DNA from 2 places in the Solibacillus kalamii genome. Region 2 is predicted to be linked to the other one. Evidence: riboswitches for the same ligand, from Rfam matches in the RefSeq annotation. Region 2 holds a riboswitch; the other holds the start of a gene.
What was found. Region 2 has a riboswitch for preQ1 ahead of queF (preQ(1) synthase). Riboswitches for the same ligand answer to the same signal wherever they lie in the genome.
Positions count from the first base shown of each region.

Region 1: another riboswitch for preQ1. It lies ahead of CBM15_RS03255 (QueT transporter family protein); the one in region 2 lies ahead of queF (preQ(1) synthase).

Region 1 covers NZ_NHNT01000001.1:689,513-699,043, forward strand. Annotated here, with positions in the region: gene CBM15_RS03225 (YjiH family protein) at 1-1,284, shown strand, start outside; gene CBM15_RS03230 (SDR family NAD(P)-dependent oxidoreductase) at 1,352-2,101, opposite strand; gene ilvA (threonine ammonia-lyase IlvA) at 2,449-3,717, shown strand; gene CBM15_RS03240 (ABC transporter ATP-binding protein) at 4,011-4,805, opposite strand; gene CBM15_RS03245 (ABC transporter permease) at 4,798-5,838, opposite strand; gene CBM15_RS03250 (ABC transporter substrate-binding protein) at 5,934-6,950, opposite strand; PreQ1 riboswitch class I at 7,240-7,284, shown strand; gene CBM15_RS03255 (QueT transporter family protein) at 7,291-7,776, shown strand; T-box leader at 7,955-8,169, shown strand; gene CBM15_RS03260 (metal ABC transporter ATP-binding protein) at 8,287-9,270, shown strand; gene trpD (anthranilate phosphoribosyltransferase) at 9,276-9,531, shown strand, end outside.
Region 2 covers NZ_NHNT01000009.1:108,652-118,182, forward strand. Annotated here, with positions in the region: gene CBM15_RS13390 (sodium:solute symporter family protein) at 1-1,499, opposite strand, end outside; gene CBM15_RS13395 (DUF4212 domain-containing protein) at 1,516-1,818, opposite strand; gene CBM15_RS13400 (ATP-binding protein) at 2,580-4,211, opposite strand; gene CBM15_RS13405 (MFS transporter) at 4,864-6,054, shown strand; gene CBM15_RS13410 (VUT family protein) at 6,308-6,856, opposite strand; gene queC (7-cyano-7-deazaguanine synthase QueC) at 6,866-7,519, opposite strand; gene queF (preQ(1) synthase) at 7,565-8,065, opposite strand; PreQ1 riboswitch class I at 8,188-8,234, opposite strand; gene queE (7-carboxy-7-deazaguanine synthase QueE) at 8,388-9,116, opposite strand; gene queD (6-carboxytetrahydropterin synthase QueD) at 9,109-9,531, opposite strand, start outside.

The DNA.
Region 1 (9,531 bases), on a different contig from region 2:
TTTATTACACCTATTGGTACAGATGACGGCATAAAAGTACCGATTGCGATCCTTGCGAACTTTTTGGCAGGTAAAGTAGAGCCGTTCATTCATTGGTTCGCACTCATCGTGTTTATTGTTGCGGCGGTAGGCTCTGTCGTAATGCAATTTATTCCGCAAAAAGGTGAACGTACGCTAGTTGATTCACTATTCCGTGTGAATTGGTTCTGGACAATTATGCGTGTGCTCGCAGTAATTTTTGCAAGTATGTTTATTTTCCAAGTTGGTCCTGAAAGCTTAACGAGTGAAGTAACGACAGGTGTGTTAATCGACCCGGCAACTGGTCTTGTAACATTCATGTTCGTATTGTTCTTATTCGCAGGGTTATTGCTGCCGTTATTAACAGACTTCGGTTTACTGGAATTCTTCGGTTCAATGATGGTGAAAATTATGCGTCCCCTATTCAAGATTCCAGGACGTTCTGCCATTGACTGTCTAGCTTCTTGGGTTGGTGATGGCACAATCGGCGTATTGCTTACAAGCAAGCAGTATGAAGAAAAAAATTATACAGGCCGTGAAGCTGCAACAATCGCAACAACTTTCTCGGTCGTATCGATCACATTCTGTTTAGTCGTAGTTGAAACAATTGGCATTGGCGACTACTTTATCGAGTTTTATGCTTCTGTCATTATTTGCGGATTAATTTTAGCATTCATTATGCCACGTATTTACCCGTTAAAACAAAAGGCGGATACTTTAATTGATGGTTCACAAGTTCCTGCAAACCGTGAAGATGTACAAGATGGATATAATGTATTCTCTTATGGGTTGCATAATGCTTTATCGAAAGCTGATTCTAACCGTAATTTAGGTAAAATGATCAAAAATGGTTTTATTAATGTATTGGAAATGTGGTTTGCGGTAACTCCTATTATTATGTCGTTCGCCACAATCGCATTAGTGTTAGCCGAGTTTACAAGCTTCTTCCGTATTCTAGGGATGCCATTCGAGCCGATTTTGGCGCTTCTGCAAATTCCTGAAGCCGGTGAAGCTGCACAAACGATGATTGTTGGTTTTGCGGACATGCTGTTACCTTCTATTTTAGGTGCTGGTATTGAATCAGAAATGACACGTTTCTTCATCGCAACAGTATCGGTTACACAGTTAATCTACATGTCGGAAGTCGGCGGACTGATTTTAGGTACAAAACTTCCATTAAAGCTTTGGGATCTATTCATGATTTTCTTAATCCGTACAATTATTTCGATTCCAATTATTGCAGCAATTGCACATCTTTTATTTTAATTAAAAAAGAAAGGGCTGCCGGAAAGTCAGATTTTCTACTGACGTTCCGGGCAGCCCTTTTTACTATTTACTTCGTGCTTGTGAAGCCGCCATCGATTCGAATGACTTCCCCATTAATATACTCTGCTTTTGAAGTTAGCAGAAAGGTTACAAGCTCAGCTACTTCCTCAGGTGTACCTAAGCGTTTTTGAGGGATTCCACCAGTAGCATTTTCCTTCATTTGCGGATTTGCTTCATAAAAGGCTTTTACCATTGGTGTTTCAGTCGGCCCTGGTGCGATGGCATTAACGCGTAGCCCTTCTTTTGCGTATTCCGCTACCATACTTCTTGTTAAGCCGACAATTCCGTGTTTCGTTGCTGAATATGTAACAACGGAATCCTGTCCAATTACACCAGCACTTGATGCTGTGTTCACAATAGAACCGCCACCTTTTTGAAGCATTACTTCTGCTACATAGCGTACACCATAAAGTGCCCCAAGCAAGTTGATGCCGACAATTTGTTCAATTTCCTCAATCGTAGTATCTAAATAGAATTTACCGCTACCGGAAATCCCTGCATTGTTAAAGAAGTAATCAATCGAACCAAAATGCTTCAGTGTTTGATCCACATAGTTTTTTACTTCTTCTGCTTTTGAAACATCCGCTTTAATGAAAATAGCGTCTACGCCATGTGTTTTTACTTGTTCAACTGTTTCGTTTCCGCCTTTTTCACTGACATCCACTACTGCAATATTAATACCTTCCTGAGCCATACGGATTGCTGTTGCCTGCCCTAACCCGCTGCCTCCACCTGTAATGATCGCTGTTTTAGTCATCGCTATTCCTCCTGAAAGATGATTTTGGACGTTTCCAATATGCTTTTTTCTATTTGCAAAACTGTCCTGCCACAATACTTTATTTTTCCCTGTTACTTTTCAAATAAACATGGGGGGGTGATTTAAACATAAGCTTTTCCTGTTCCGTTCTACGATATGCCCTTCCGAGGAATTTAGTTGGCGTTTCAATTTGAAGGGGTTTTCGTCTGAATCCCTTCCTAATTCTCTATTAAACCGCTTTCATTATGGCGTATTGGTGAATTTTCATAATTTACAGAATTTTTACGCCATTACGTCATAAATTTATGATAGAATAATATAATCTTTAATCAGATGACGGAGGTTACATGGAAATGGGAGTTACTCAACCAAATACGATTGCAGTCGAAAACGTATTAATCGCACATCATTTTTTAAAAGATGTTGTTGTACATACACCCCTGCAATTAAACGAATATTTATCAGAAAAATATGGGGCAAAAATTTACTTCAAGCGTGAAGATTTGCAGCATGTTCGCTCATTTAAATTACGTGGTGCCTACTATAAAATTAAAAAAATTGAAACTGAGGCTCGTGCTTCAGGTGTAGTCTGTGCAAGCGCAGGCAATCATGCACAAGGCGTTGCCTACGCATGTGCAAAGCTGGAAATCAAAGCGACAATCTTCATGCCGAAAACAACACCGAAACAAAAGATCGATCAAGTGCGGATGTTTGGAAGAAGCTTTGTGGAAATTGTGCTGGCTGGCGATACATTTGACGACTCTGCAGAAAGTGCGCTTGCCTATTGTGAACAGGAAAACCGCATTTTCATCCATCCGTTCGATGATGCAGATGTAATGGCTGGCCAAGGAACAGTGGCGGTCGAAATTATGAATGATATCGAAGAACCGATCGATTATGTATTTGGCAGTATCGGCGGTGGCGGCTTAATGTCAGGCGTCTCTTCGTACATTAAAAACTTATCCCCTTCGAGTAAAGTTATTGGTGTAGAGCCTGCAGGGGCGGCAAGTATGAAATCTGCTTTCCAAAACGGAGCAGTGGTTTCATTGGATACGATCGATAAATTCGTTGATGGCGCTGCTGTAAAATGTGTTGGGCATGATACATATGAAGTATGCCGTCATTATTTGGATGATATTATCACGGTTCCGGAAGGCAAAGTATGCACGACTATTTTAGATTTATATAATAAACATGCTATTATTGCCGAGCCTGCTGGAGCATTGTCGGTTGCAGCACTTGACTTTTACGCAGAGCAAATTCGCGGAAAATCGGTTGTCATCATTATCTCTGGAGGAAATAACGATATTGGGCGTATGCAGGAAATTAAAGAACGCTCACTCATCTATGAAGGGCTGCTGCACTATTTCATCGTAAGTTTCCCGCAGCGTTCAGGAGCATTACGCCAATTTTTAACGGAAGTTCTTGGTCCGAATGATGATATTACAACATTTGAGTATACGAAGAAGAACAACAAAGAAAGCGGTCCGGCATTGGTCGGCATAGAGCTTGCACATCGCGAAGACCACGCAGGATTAATTGAACGTATGCGTGCAAACGGCTTCGAGTATAAAGAAGTAAATAACGACAGTACGCTGTTTGCGTTGCTTGTGTAGATAATATTGTTAAAAAATTTAAAGACTCAATTTTCTCCAAGAGAAAATTGAGTCTTTTGCTTCTAAAAATTGATTTCCGTTACGGGGACGCTTTCCGGGGGCGTGAGGCCAACACGATGCTGGTCACAAAAGCGTTGCCACAGGACGTGGCGTTCTTAGCTTTTGTTCCTAGTCTCAGGCGTCACGTTTATCCGCCAGGAGTCGCCCCTTCGCTCCAATCAATTAATTAAGTTTTAATTCAAACTGATGCTTACTCATTAAAAAAAGCTCGATATCTGTACGGAACTTCTCAATTACCCTAGCAGCGCGCGGTCTGAGTTCATTTTTTCGCCGCGGATTTGTTCGAATTCGTGCATTAAATCCGGAATCGTCAAGTCCTGTTTGCGGTCTTCGCCGACTTCCAGAATGACCTGACCTTTATCCATCATGATGAGGCGATTCCCCAAATCGAGCGCCTGCTGCATATTATGCGTGACCATCAGTGTTGTCAGCTGGCTTTCCTCGACAAGCTCTTTTGTCAGCTTTGTAATAAGCTCTGCACGGGACGGATCAAGAGCTGCTGTATGTTCATCAAGCAGTAAAATTGAAGGCTTCGTAAATGTCGCCATTAATAAACTTAATGCCTGGCGTTCCCCACCCGATAATAGCCCGACTTTAGCCGATAAACGGTTTTCCAAATTCAAATGCAGCTTTTCCAATGACGTTTTGAAAAACTCTCGACGCTTTTTATCAACGCCAAAACGCAATGAACGCTTCGTGTTGCGCGAGTAGGCGATCGCCAAGTTTTCTTCAATTGTCATCGTTGGTGCTGTCCCTGCCATTGGATCTTGGAAAACACGGCCGATATGGACAGCACGCTTATACTCCGGCAAACGGGTTAAATTATTGCCGTTAATTTCGACAGAGCCAAAGTCGGGTGTTAACGCTCCGGAAATCATATTCATCATTGTCGATTTACCGGCACCGTTACTTCCGATAATTGTAACGAAGTCACCAGGTGCCAAATGCAAGTTAATATTGTCCAGCGCAATTTTCTCATCGGGTGTTCCTTCGTTAAACACTTTATTAATGCCATCTAATTTAAGCAAGGCTCTTCCCCCCCTGCTCAATATCTACTTCTGCCTGCTGTAATGCGAGACGTTCTTCCAAACGTTTTGCTTTTCTCTTTTTCTCTTTATATTTCCCTACGATTTGCGGGATTACTAGCGCTAGAATAACGATAACCGCCGTAATTAATTTCATATCACCTGAGTCAAGCCATTTCACACGTAAAGCCAATGCGTAAATCATTCGGTAAATTATTGCCCCGGCAATAACTGCAAATGTGACACGAACAATCGACTTTGTTCCGAAAATCGCTTCACCGATAATTACAGACGCCAATCCGACAACGATCATACCAATTCCCAGTCCGACATCGGCAAACTTTGTATATTGGGCAATCAAGGCACCCGATAATGCCACCATACCATTTGAAATTCCCAGCCCTAAAATGACCAGTGAATCGGTATTTGCCGAAAAGCTGCGAATCATTCGTTTATTGTCACCTGTTGCACGGATTGCCAGACCGATTTCCGTTTTTAAGAACCAGTCTACTACTAGTTTAATAACCGCCGTGACAACAACCATTAAAATTAAAATTCCCCAAGTTGTTGGAACAGAAGCTAAGCCCATTGATTTCAATAGGTTTGTAATCGCGGAATCAATACCTAAATTCGACCAGAAAGCTCCGAACGTCGAAAAAACTGTTTCCGAATTTAATAATGGAATATTTGGTCGTGTTACACCGGTATCTGAGCTTAACCCCATAATTCGAAGATTGATCGAATAGAGGGCAATCATCATTAAAATCCCTGCAAGCAGTGGATTAATTTTCCCTTTAGTGTGTAAAATTCCTGTCATGCATCCAGCAATAAATCCAGCAACTGTTGCAACCAATGTGGCAAGCAACGGATTATAGCCAAGTACGATCATCATCGCTGCCGTACCTGCACCCGTTACAAAGCTTCCATCAACCGTTAAATCCGGAAAATCCAGCACGCGGAATGTTAAATAAACCCCAAGCGCCATAATTGCATAGATGATCCCTTGCTCCACTGACCCAAACATAGCTGTAAACATCTCGAATCATCTCCTGACTTTTTTAAAAGTTTTAAGCAAATCAGCCCAAACATTTATACCTGTTTAGGCTGACTTGCTTTTTTTGATAAAGTGAATTATTGTACTTCGGCTTCCCATTCAGGCTTAATTTCCAAGCCTAGGTTTTCTGCTGTTGCTTTATTGATTACTAATTTTAAGTTTGCCGGGTAAGCAGCTGGAACTTCTGAAGGTGATTTGCCTTCTAATAAAATTTGTGCCGCCATTTGCCCTGCTTCATAGCCGATATCGTAGTATTCGAAACCGTATGCTGCTAAACCGCCTCGCTCTACTGAATCAAGCTCACCAACAACTAGCGGTAATTTGTTTGCATCTGCTACTTCGATTACAGATTCAAGTGCCGATACAACAGTATTATCTGTAATAATATAAAATGCATCTACTTTTCCTACTAATGATTCTGCTGCCTGGCGTACTTCAGATGAAGCAGATACCGCTGCTTCCACAATCGTTACGCCTTCTTTTGCTGCAATTTCTTTTACTGCCGCAATTTGTGCAACTGAGTTTTGCTCACCAGCGTTAAATACCATCCCTACATTTTTTGCCCCTAATTCTTTTAGGAAAGCAACTGTTTTCGGCATTGTTTCCGGATGTAAATCAATCGTACCTGTTACGTTAGCACCAGGTGTTGCCATTGACTCGATCAATTCTGCACCTACTGCATCCGTTACCGATGTGAAGATAACCGGAATATCGGAAGTTGCGCTTTTTGCCGCCTGTGCTGAAGGTGTTGAGTTCGCGAAAATCAGATCTACATTATCCCCGACTAACTGCTGGGCGATTGTCATGTTCGCACTGTTATCGTTGTTTGCTGATTTATCTACGTATTCTGCTTTAATACCTGCATCTTCAATTGCTTTTTTAAACCCTTCTTTTGCTGCATCTAATGATGGATGCTCAACAATTTGTGTTGTCCCGATTTTAAATGTTTTTTCACTATCTGCATTAGCTGTATCTACAGCCTCGCCATTTGTTGTCTCATTCGAAGATGTCTCGCTCTCTTCCGCGCCACAAGCAGCTAATAATAAAAGAAGCCCGAATAATAAAAAGGACAGCTTCATTAAGTTTTTTCTCATCTTATTTCCCCCTAGTTTACTTTATCGGTTTAAAGCGCCGAACTTCATTTGGATGAAGTGTGTTGGAATAATATTACCGCGTCATATTTAGATAGTCAATAACATTTAGAATATTCTGAATTTATTCTAGGTAATGCGCCTTATTTTAAAATTTACTTGCTACACTTCAAACCGCTATGCGGCGGGGTTTGTTGAACTTTTTACTCTTTGTAAATTTTTTGAACAATTATTGAAAAAAAAGACCTATAAATCTTTACTTTTATTTTCAATATTGCTATGATTGCAGTTGCTTTGCGTGGTTCGTAACCATCCCACGTTAAAAAACTAGGAGGAATTTCATATGAAAGTAAAGTTTATTGCAGCGAGTGCCATTATTGCAGCATTGTATATTGCTGTCACAATGCTTGTTGCACCAATTAGCTTTGGGCAAGTACAGTTCCGTATTGCCGAAATTTTTAACCATTTAGTCGCTTTTAACCCGCGCTATATGTTAGGTGTTGTTTTAGGTGTATTTATTTCCAATTTCCTGCTGTCTTCAATCGGTCCAATTGACTTAATATTCGGTGTGGGACATACGATTATTACACTGGGAATTTTCATATTCATTTGTAAGTTTGTGAAAAATATTTGGGCTCGTCTGATCATTAATACAACGCTATTTACGTTTACAATGTTTATCATTGCAGCACAGCTGAATATTGTACTCGGCTTCCCGTTCTGGGAAACTTGGCTGTTTGTAGCATTTGGCGAATTTGTTGTATTGGCGGTTGGAGCACCGATTATGTACACTTTAAATAAACGATTGAATTTCAAAAAATTAATTTAATATCGATTGTTTCACCAGCTGTCTTTTAAACGCCAGCTGGTTTTTTTATTTAGCGAAAACATTTTAGAATTGTTTGACATTTCGTTTTTCAGTGTTAGAATAAAGCATATTAAATTATTATTTACGGTAGCAGGTTGCGGGAGCGCGACCACCGTTTTCGTTTAGTTGAGCTTAGTTGAGTAAATTGTTGAATAAGAAAAGTAGCATTTATTGTTTTGTCCAGAGAGCGTATGGATGGTGAAAATACGTCAAAAGGTAAATGTGAATGGGCCTTATGAAAGCTGCTGGCGCTAGTCGGTGGACGGTACCCTGCCGTTATCAGGTTTAAGTGGAGGCATGGCTTTTTTGGCATGCTTCAAACGAGGTGGCAACGCGGTGCAGATCGTCCTCAGCAAAAGTTAATTCTTTTGCTGAGGGCGATTTTTTTTTATTCAGCAAACTATAATTACAAGATTGCTAAATAATCCGAATCGTAAAGGCGTAGTTTATTTCAAAAAAGGAGTGTTTCAAATGGTAGTTCAGCAACATTTTCGTACATCAATGAAAAAAGTAAATGGGGATTTACTGACACCGATTTCTATTTTCCAGCGATTGCAAGGTGAACGGAAGTTTTTATTGGAAAGTTCCTCTAAATATGATGGTAATGGACGCTATTCGTTCATCGGGGTCAATCCCCGCAAAACATATATCGGGACAGATGATAAGCTCTTAGATCATACGCATCATTCAAAAAAAGCCTACACATATGAAGGCGAACTGATCCAACTCTTAAAACAAGCGATGCCGCGTATCTCGTCACATACGGAATATCCGTTTACAGGTGGCGGGATTGGCTATATTCATGCATTGCAAAAGCCATTGCCTGAACTGCAGTTTCACGTTTACGATACACTCGTTATTTTTGATCATTTAACAGATGAAATCGCTGTTTTCCATACAAATATTGAAGCAGAGCAAGTAGAGCCAAACATTAATCAATTGATTGAACAGCTGTTTACAACACCAACACCTGAACAGTCAGCCTACACATTGCAACATGTCGAAAAAGATGAAAATGAACGTTATCGCGCACAATTTACAGGTGACGCCCTTTCTCTTTATCGAAAAATGCGCATTGAGCACGCTGCACCATATATGTACTATGTCGAATTTGATGATTGCACAGTAATCGGTACGTCACAATCAAACTACATGCAAGTAAAAGACGGAAATATTTCCGTTACGAATGATGCACCGTCAATTGAACGCTATAGTACGGAAAATTCAGTGCAACAACTTGCCAATGTTACAACAGGTACGTTAAGCCCTACCCTTCATGCAATCGATGTCGTGAAAGGGCTATTACCAGCACAAGGCTTGATCGGCTATATCGGCTTTAATGGGCAAGTCGATTTCACAACACCTGAACAGACGATAATAATTCAAGGAAATGTCGCTCAGCTTCATTCGAAAGCAGATGAAGAAGTGCCATTCCACTCTTTACTGAAAGGATGATGAACATGTCTTTACTTCCATACATTGAACAGATTGAGCGAAAAGAGCACTTAGTTTTTGAGGAAATGCAGCAGGCGGCACAGCTTATTTTTAATGAGCAAACACCGAAAGAACAGATCGCCTCTTTTTTAACAGCCATGAGTGCAAAAGGTGAAACAGCACACGAAGTTGCAGGTTTAGCTTCTGTAATGAAATCACATGCCGTGGCCGTCGACGTACCAGAAGGCATTTATATCGATAATTGTGGCACAGGTGGCGACG
Region 2 (9,531 bases):
GCACCTGTATCAATGATGCCTAATACCGTAAAGCCACCGTACTTCGCACTAAAGATGTAAATAAGTGTAACCGCTAAACCGACAAGCATACCCGCTATTGTTCCTTTTGCATTAGCACGCTTCCACCAGACACCTAAAACAAGTGCTGGGAAGAAGGTACCTGTTGCAAGCGCGAATGCCCATGCAACAATTTGAGTAATGGCACCAGGTGGGTTTAATGCAATAATACCAGCCAACAGTGTTGCCACAACAATTGAAATACGACCTATTAACAGGCGTTTTTGTTCAGATGCCTGTGGATTGATGATGCGATAATAAATATCGTGTGCAAATGACGAGGATATAGAAATCATTAAACCACCAGCTGTAGATAATGCAGCTGCCATTGCGCCTGCTGCCACGAGTCCAATAACAAATACACCTAGGTTTGCAATTTCAGGTGTAGCCATTACGACAATATCATTGGCAATTTGCAGTTCTAGCCATTGAAGAATGCCATCACCATTCGTATCGGCTATCCCTAATTTACCTGTATCAATCCATGATTGAGTCCAAGCCGGTAGCTCAGCAATTTTTCTACCAGCCACTTCCGTCATTAAAATAAAGCGAGCAAAAGCTGCATAAGCTGGTGCGCTAAAATATAAAAGCCCGATAAAAACTAATGCCCATGCACCTGACCAACGAGCCGCCTTCATAGTACCTACTGTATAAAAACGTACGATTACATGCGGAAGTCCAGCTGTACCACACATTAACGTAAACATAAGAGCTAAAAACTGCCACTTAGTTCCATTTGTAAAAGGTGCAAAATACTCCGAAATACCGAGTTCCCGATCGAGTTCACCCATTTTCGTTAAAATTTCGCCATAGGAAATCCATGGTAAGGGATTACTAGTCAAATGGAATGACATAAAAATAACAGGTACTAAATATGCGATAATTAAAATCACGTATTGTGCTACTTGAGTCCAAGTAATACCTTTCATACCACCAAATGCAGCATAAAATGCAATGAGCACAACGCCGATTAGCGTTCCAATTTTCGCATCAATTTCAAAGAGACGTCCAATTACAACACCAGAACCTGATAGCTGTCCGATTGAATACGTGAAGCTTATAATAATTGTACATATAGCTGCTATTATTAGTGCTGCTTTACTATTAAAACGGTCCCCGATAAATTCAGGTACAGTATAGCGACCAAATTTACGAAGCTGCGGTGCAAGTAATATCGTTAAAAATAAATATCCGCCAGTCCATCCCATAATATAAGCCAATCCATCATAGCCAAGTAACATGATCGTACCAGCCATCCCGATAAAGGATGCTGCACTCATCCAGTCTGCCCCAATTGCCATTCCATTAAAAATTGGTGGCACCCCACGACCAGCAACATAGAAGTCCGATGTTTGTTTAGCAGTGTTATAAACTGCAATCCAAATATATAAAGCAAATGTAGCCAGTATAATTAACATTGACACTATAAATTGATTATCCATAAATTACCTCCTCTCATTAGTGATTCATCATATTGTTTGCGCCTATCTCTTCATTTCGCGCTTCACTAATCCCATACTTTTTATCAATTTTGTCCCCAACAATTGCATTTACAAAAAGTAAAATAATGAAAGTAAGCAAAGCTCCAATTGCCCCCATAAAATAGTGGAACGGGAACCCTAAAAATTGAACTTCAGTTAATGAGTCTGCAAGCGCTACCATAACAAAAGACACTAAAAACCAAATAACAAAATAAATAGCCATGTACGTATTTTTCTCACGGAAATAGGCATCAGCAACTTTTTTGTCGATTTTTTTCATCTAGACCTTCTTTCTTCAAATTTTTATCGTAAATCAAAAATAAAAAGAATTGTTTCCTTTAATGGAAGCGGTACTAAAATCACCTTAACAACCATTAAAATAATAAGTCCGATTATAGGAAAGGTGAGAGCGATGAAACGTTTTTTAATTAGTCCATAAGCAAGACAGCAAATGGAGAAAAGAATAAAGAACAGCAGCAACTAATTCCCCCTATGTCTCTAAGTTTTTTTAATGTATGTTGAAAATGTCCAGGATAAAACGACTATAGAATAAAAAAATCGAGTTGAGTAGGAATATTAAAACAGACAAGCATGAAAAATTAAAACCACCTAGAACGATGACAAATCAACGTTCTAGGTGGTATTTATTAAAACTACCCCAACTTATGAGATGGTTTATTTCCTCTTTTATCGAATATGGTTTTTCTTATAAACTTAAACACAGAATACATAATTATTAATGATTCCACGGTTTACTATGTTATATTGAAATAGTAGTATTTTTGACATCGAAAATGTTAATTAAAGATCGTTAAATCAGCATTATTGGGTGCCAAACCCATTAGAGTTCTTTAGGAACAAAGAATTCTACCGCAGCATCTCCAAGTGGGATGCTGCCTTTTTGTTTGTTTCCGAAACAATTTTACAGTTTTTAAACAATATTTAATTTGAAACTAAAAAGTTTAGAAGATATTAGTAGTTAATATCCTCTAAACTTTTTTCATATCTATTTTCTTACACACCAATAATGGTACTGAATTTTTAAGATTGCGGCAACCAAATTGTAAAGATTGTGCCTTTTTCCTTCTCACTTTTTACTTTTATTCTTCCTCTATGCAACTCAATAATGTGATAGCTCATCGATAATCCCAGTCCCAACCCGCTTTCTTTCGTTGAATGAAAAGGAGTGGATAGTTTTTCTAACGTATCTTTATCCATTCCAGATCCATCATCTCTGATTGTAATTTCAACCTCACCATCAGATTGATTTTGATCGACAGCAATTGATATATTGCCTTCAAAGTCAATGGCTTCAAAGGAATTTCGCAGGACGTTTAGAAAAACTTGCTTGATTTTATCCTTATCTACATTAATTTTATTTTTAAAAGTAGCCTGATAATGGACCTTTATATTTTTATTTTTAAAATCATTTTCCATTAACGTTAAAATATCTTCTATAATTTCATGTATACTCACTCTGGATTTAGAGACTTCTTTTGCATCTGGTTTAGCCATCATTACAAATTGCTGAACAAGATTTTTTATTCTTTCTAATTCACTGAAGATGATTCTAAAATATTCTTTTTGCTTGTCATTATCTGTTTTTAAATTCACCTTAAAGACTTCTAATAAACCTATGATTGAAGTAAGAGGATTTCTAATCTCATGAGCAAGTCCGGCACTTATCTTTCCTATTGCTGACAATTTCTCACTTAGCATAAGTTGCCTTTCTAATACGAGTCTTTCTGTAATATCTCTAAACTGGCCAAATACTCCAATTATTTGATTGGATTCATTATAAATTGGAAATGAGTCAAATAAATACGTTTTATTGGATATAGATATTTCAATATCTTCGTACTTTTTACTCCCTTTCAAAACATTTTCCATGTACCCGCCAATTACTGCGATTTCTGTAATAGGGCGATTGCATATTTCTTCTTTATTGCAAGATAATACTTTCTCAGCAAAAGGATTTATCTCAATTATTTTTCCGTCCTCATTGGTCATAATGACCCCGTTTCGACTGTTTTCCATCAGCACTTGATTTAAGATTAATAATTTCTTATTCTGCTGCTTTACTTTAACCTCTCGTTCTATAGAATCCACCGCAGACTGGAGTAATCCTGAATGGAACGAACTTGCATGATGAGCAGCCATCATCACCGAAATAGTCCCGCCTATTTTACCTAAAGAATTGAATGGTACAGAGAAACAAGCACTTTCATGTAAACAATGGAAGAAATGGTCTGATCCAATGAGTTGGACAGATTCCCCTAATTTTAGTGCCATTTCAATACTATTCGTTCCCGCCTCTTCTTCCTTTAACCTGATTCCGGTAGATAAACCTAACGATTCACTTTGGCACTTAATCATTTCATCTCCGTACAACTCAATAATGTATCCTTCATGATCAGTGATAACGATTAAAACAGCTGTCCCATCAAGTTCAGCTATTAACTTCGTCATAAATTTTCTCGCCACTGTAATGGTATCATCAAGAATCCTCTTCTTTTGTACCAACTCACTTTTTGACAATTTCCCTCCAGGAATCGGAAGTGTATAAGGATCCAATTTCCTATCGAGACATCTTTGATGCGAATTATATATATATGCATTTCTAGTTTCCATTTTTTTAAAGCCACCATTTACAATTTTTCGTAAGTTATTCAATCCAACCTATTAAGAGTACCATTATTTGTACATTTAGGTGTATGTGTTTATAAAAGTATAATAATAGAGATTCTATTATTTTTAATTGCAATTATCCCAATGGATAATCTATCAATGTCACTTACAACTCTACTCAAAATTTAGCGAGCACTATACCTTTAAATGGACCTATCTCATCATTAAAAGATGAATCTCAATTTAATTTAAACTCGCCTGAAGCAAAACAGCACTTCAAAAATTTATAGAAAAACTAGAAAACGAAGGAACCTAACAGGATTCCTTCGTTCTTTTTATTGACCGCCACTACTTATGATACGGTTCACCGTGACTTTCCTAAGTGCGATTTTTTATTTCGTATAAATTTGATTATGAATTAAGCTATTTCTTAAAACAGAAATAATTATAATTTTAAACCGATTGATTTCTATTTACATAGATATTTTTTATTACCTACTACTATCAATAGCATTTCAACAGAAGTGCGCTTTTTTTAATGGTCTTTTGCTAACTCTGCATCCATATCAATTCTGGAAATCCATTATCCTCTACTTGACTAAGATAGGGTTTTTCAGGCAAACATATTCTTGGTATGATGTTAAGGTTGTGTAATTACTATGTCACACATTTACATTCATCTAAGAAAGAGGTATTTATGCACTCCACAAAATTATCAAAGCAACATTGGTTGCTGATCTTAACACTTTCTTTATTAACATTTGTTCTCGGGACAAGTGAATTTGTTATTGTCGGAATCTTAACAGATATTTCTTCAAGTCTTAATATGACTAATGTAAAAACCGGCACACTCGTTTCTGCGTTTGCAATTACGTTTGCCATCGCTACACCACTGGTGATGTCAGTAACAAGTCATTTACCAAAGCGAAAATGGATGTTGTTTTTAATAGCATCTTTCATCATTCTAAATGCTTTGTGCGTAATTTCGACAAGCTATATCATGCTCCTTACACTACGGATTATGACAGCGATTGTAACAGGAGTTTTAATCTCTCTAGCCATGATTGTAGCAAGTGAAACCATACCGATTAAAAAACGCGGACTTGCTATTTCATTCGTTTTCGGTGGTTTCACACTTGCAAATGTCGTTGGAGTGCCAATTGGTATTGTTATCGCCGAAGAGTACGGCTGGAATGCCACTTTCATGTTAACCACTTTCCTAGGAGGATTGGCGTTTTTGGCATCCTTTTTTGTCTTACCTCATAGACTCAGCCAAGTACGCAGTTCGATACGTGATCAGTTTTCTTTATTGACCAAGCCTCGTATATTGATGGCTTTTTTCATTCCTGCACTCGGATTTGGCGCAACTTATGCAGTCTTTACATACCTTGTACCCATCTTGAAAGAAATGGGAGCACCAAATAAGTCAATTAGTATAATCTTATTTAGTTATGGGTTTATTTCGATTTTCAGCAACATCCTTGCTGGTAAAATTGCTAGCCAAAATGCAATCGGTCGCCTTCGGTTTGTTTTTCTCGTGCAAGCAGTTGTTCTTACAAGTTTATTTTGGACTACCAATCAATTTGTTTTAGGATTAATAAATATTGGATTAATGTCGTTAATGGCTATCCTTTTAACAACATCTACTCAGCTATATTTAATTGACCTTGCAGGAATTTATCAGCCAAAAGCAACAGGACTCGCCGCTTCACTAATGCCAGTGGCAAGCAACGTAGGTATCGCTTTTGGTTCTGCATTAGGTGGAATTGTGTACCATCAAGGAAATTTAATGAATGTAGCTTGGGTCGGTGGGATAATTGCCGTCTGTGCAAGTCTGCTAACTTTCTTTAGTCATCAATTAGACCAAAAACAAAATACATCAGAATAGAAATGATCAATTAACCAAAGTTAAATTAATTCTACATCGATCATTGCTACCGGTTTATATTTTTTGGCAGATAGAGATGAATTTTCAGAAACAGTTGCCAATTAAAGTGCTTACTTAGTTACAACCTATACTTTAGTAGAAAAACAGGCACAATCGCATGAAGCGAATGTGCCTGTTTCAAAAACCTTATGATACGGTTCACCTTAACTAATGTAAGTGCGGTAAAAAATACTTTAGCATATTATTACATTAATTAGGCGGACATTTTAGATAGACGCTTTTCTTTATATACTAAACCTTGCGCTAATAAAGCCGCGCCAATCATTTGCATGACTATTTTTACAATCACTTGACCAACTATAGCTGCAGGGACGGCTACCCAAGGTATAAAGCCTGCACCAATTGGACTTAATCCTACAACTACAAAAATAACCGAATCTAACAAGCCTCCTACAATTCCACTATAAAACACGCGCCACGCCATCGGTAATTTTAAACGTGTATAAATTTCTGTATCTGTCGTTTCTGCTACTAAAAATGACAAGGCTGAAGCTGCAACGATGACCAATGTATCTCCTAATAAATAGGACACCACTGCTGAAAATACTAACGCTAAGAAAATAAAGGCATATGTCTTTTTGCGGCCATATTTATTTTGAACTATGTCGCGGAAAATAAATGTCGCACCAATAAAGAATGAGCCCATCGGTACAATAAACATTCCAAATTCAAGTGGCATAAATCTCGCTGTTACGACATTTGCCGTAACAATTGATATTAAATAAAGTAAAACTCTACTCATAAAATCCTCCTATCTTAACGATTGTACATATGCTTCCATTCCTTGCAGACGAAGCTTACATGCCGGGCACTCCCCGCATCCATCCGCTATTATTCCGTTATAACATGTCAATGTTTTTTGACGTACAAAATCAAACGCACCTAGCTGATCCGCTAAAGCCCATGTCTCTGCTTTATTGATCCACATGAGTGGCGTATGTATAACAAATGATGTATCCATTGATAAATTTAATGTGACATTTAATGATTTTACAAAGGCATCGCGACAATCTGGATAGCCACTAAAATCGGTTTCACATACACCTGTCACAATATGCTTAGCGCCAATTTGGCTTGCTAAAATCCCTGCGAATGATAAAAAAACTAAATTACGGCCCGGTACAAATGTAGATGGGAGCTCGCCTTCCTCTCCTTCATTTATTTCGATATCGTCACGCGTTAAAGCATTCGGTGCTAACTGATTCAAGAGCGACATATTTAAAATATGATGTCGTACGTTCAACTCCTGTGCAATATGTTTAGCACATTCAATTTCTAGTGCATGTCGTTGTCCATAATCAAAAGTTACAACTTCTACCTCTTTAAAGTTTTTTAAAGCCCAAAACAAACACGTTGTACTATCTTGCCCGCCACTAAATACAACAACGGCTTTATCATGTTTCATTATCTTTCCCCTCTCTTTGCAAGCAAAATTTATTGATTGAAAAAATTACCGATTATCAATTTTTTCAGGATATAAATCATGATTCATTAAACGATAGTTTGCTATTTCTTCATATTTCGTACCTGGACGACCGTAGTTACACCATGGATCGATTGAAATACCTCCACGTGGCGTAAACTTTCCCCATACTTCAATATAGCGAGGATCTAAAAGTTTAATTAAATCATTCATAATAATATTTACACAATCTTCGTGGAAATCACCGTGGTTGCGGAAACTAAATAAATATAATTTTAACGACTTACTTTCCACAATTTTTTTATCTGGAATATATGAAATATACATTGTTGCAAAATCCGGTTGCTGCGTAATCGGACAAAGACTTGTAAACTCTGGGCAATTAAATTTCACAAAATAATCACGGCCTACATGTAAATTGTCAACAGACTCTAATACTTCTGGTGCATATGCAAATGTGTAACTCACGTTTTGATTCCCTAATAATGTTAAATCTTCTAATCCTTCTGTTTGGTGACGACCAGACATAAAAAAACCTCCTTAAGCTAATACCGTAGTATTCCAAGGAGGGCTAACTGTAACAACTATAAACAAACTATTAGAGGCATAAAAAAAAGCCACATCCGATATGGACATGGCGTAATATACATGTATCCATAGTTTTTTATAGAGGGTATCAGCTATGAACCTCTCCTGACAACTCAGGTATTTCATTATTTTTCATTTTATAATACATATTGGTATATGTAAATCAATATTTTAAAAATTTTGCTTTTCTTAAACAGTTAGAATTCACTTCATACTATATTCAAGCACACTTAACATTTTACCATAATTTTACAGCCCCGAATTACACCCCTCTTTTATTTCCCCAGATGAGGGTATGCAGCTGTGGCAGTACTTTAACATCGTTTAATTGTTCATCCATCATCACTTGATCAATGAGCATTTCATACTTTGCCAATAGATAGTTTGCTAATTGGCCAGTGTCTAAAGAGGTAATGTCATCATTTCCGACTTGTAAATAAAGTGGAGTGTCTGGGTATCGTCGATGTACTTCTTTGGCATACTCATAATCCTCTTGATTAAACACTACGATTTTTAGCGACATTTGCTGATTACCATTTCGAATTTTCAACTTCTCTAAAATATGAGACAGCATCAAAAAATCTGTGGTCATACCTGAGCTAGGTGGTTTTGGCGAAATTGTCAATTCATCGATATCGTATAGCCAATCCTGCCACTTACTTCCTTGCGTCTCTACCCCAATTTTTATATTATTTTTTTTCAAAATGGCAATCAGTGCACCTAAGTTGTAAAGAAGTGCTGGATTTCCTCCTGAAATTGTGACAAACGAAAACCTATTTCCACCAAGACGTTTTAACTCCATCCAAATATCCTCCGCCGTCATTTGCACGATTAAATGCTTGCCGCTTCCATCCCATGTAAATGACGAATCGCACCAAGAACAGGCATAATCACATCCAGCTGTGCGTACAAACATCGTCTTCTGACCTATTACCATACCCTCGCCTTGAATTGTAGGACCGAAAATTTCGATTACAGGGACTTTACTCAACTTCCATCCATTCCCTTCTTGCTTCAGCATAGCTCGTAGGCGTTTCATATAGCTTAATAAACTCTACACGTGCACCATCATAACGTTGCTCCTTTTGCAAAGCTTCATGTAACTTTTCATAAATCCAAACAACAATATTTTCAGCTGTTGTATTCATCGGTGGTAGCGTTTCATTGATATAATGATGGTCCAAATATGTTTCGATTTGCTTCCACATTTCCTTAATATCCCCAAAGTCAATCATCAATCCTCGATCGTCCGTATAACCGCTTAAGCCTAAAATCACACGATACGTATGTCCATGTAGATTTTTACACTTTCCCTCATAGTTATGTAAATGATGCGCGGCGTCAAACGTAAACTCTTTACTCACAAGCACACGTTTTGCATGATACTTTAATTGACTTCTTTTAAT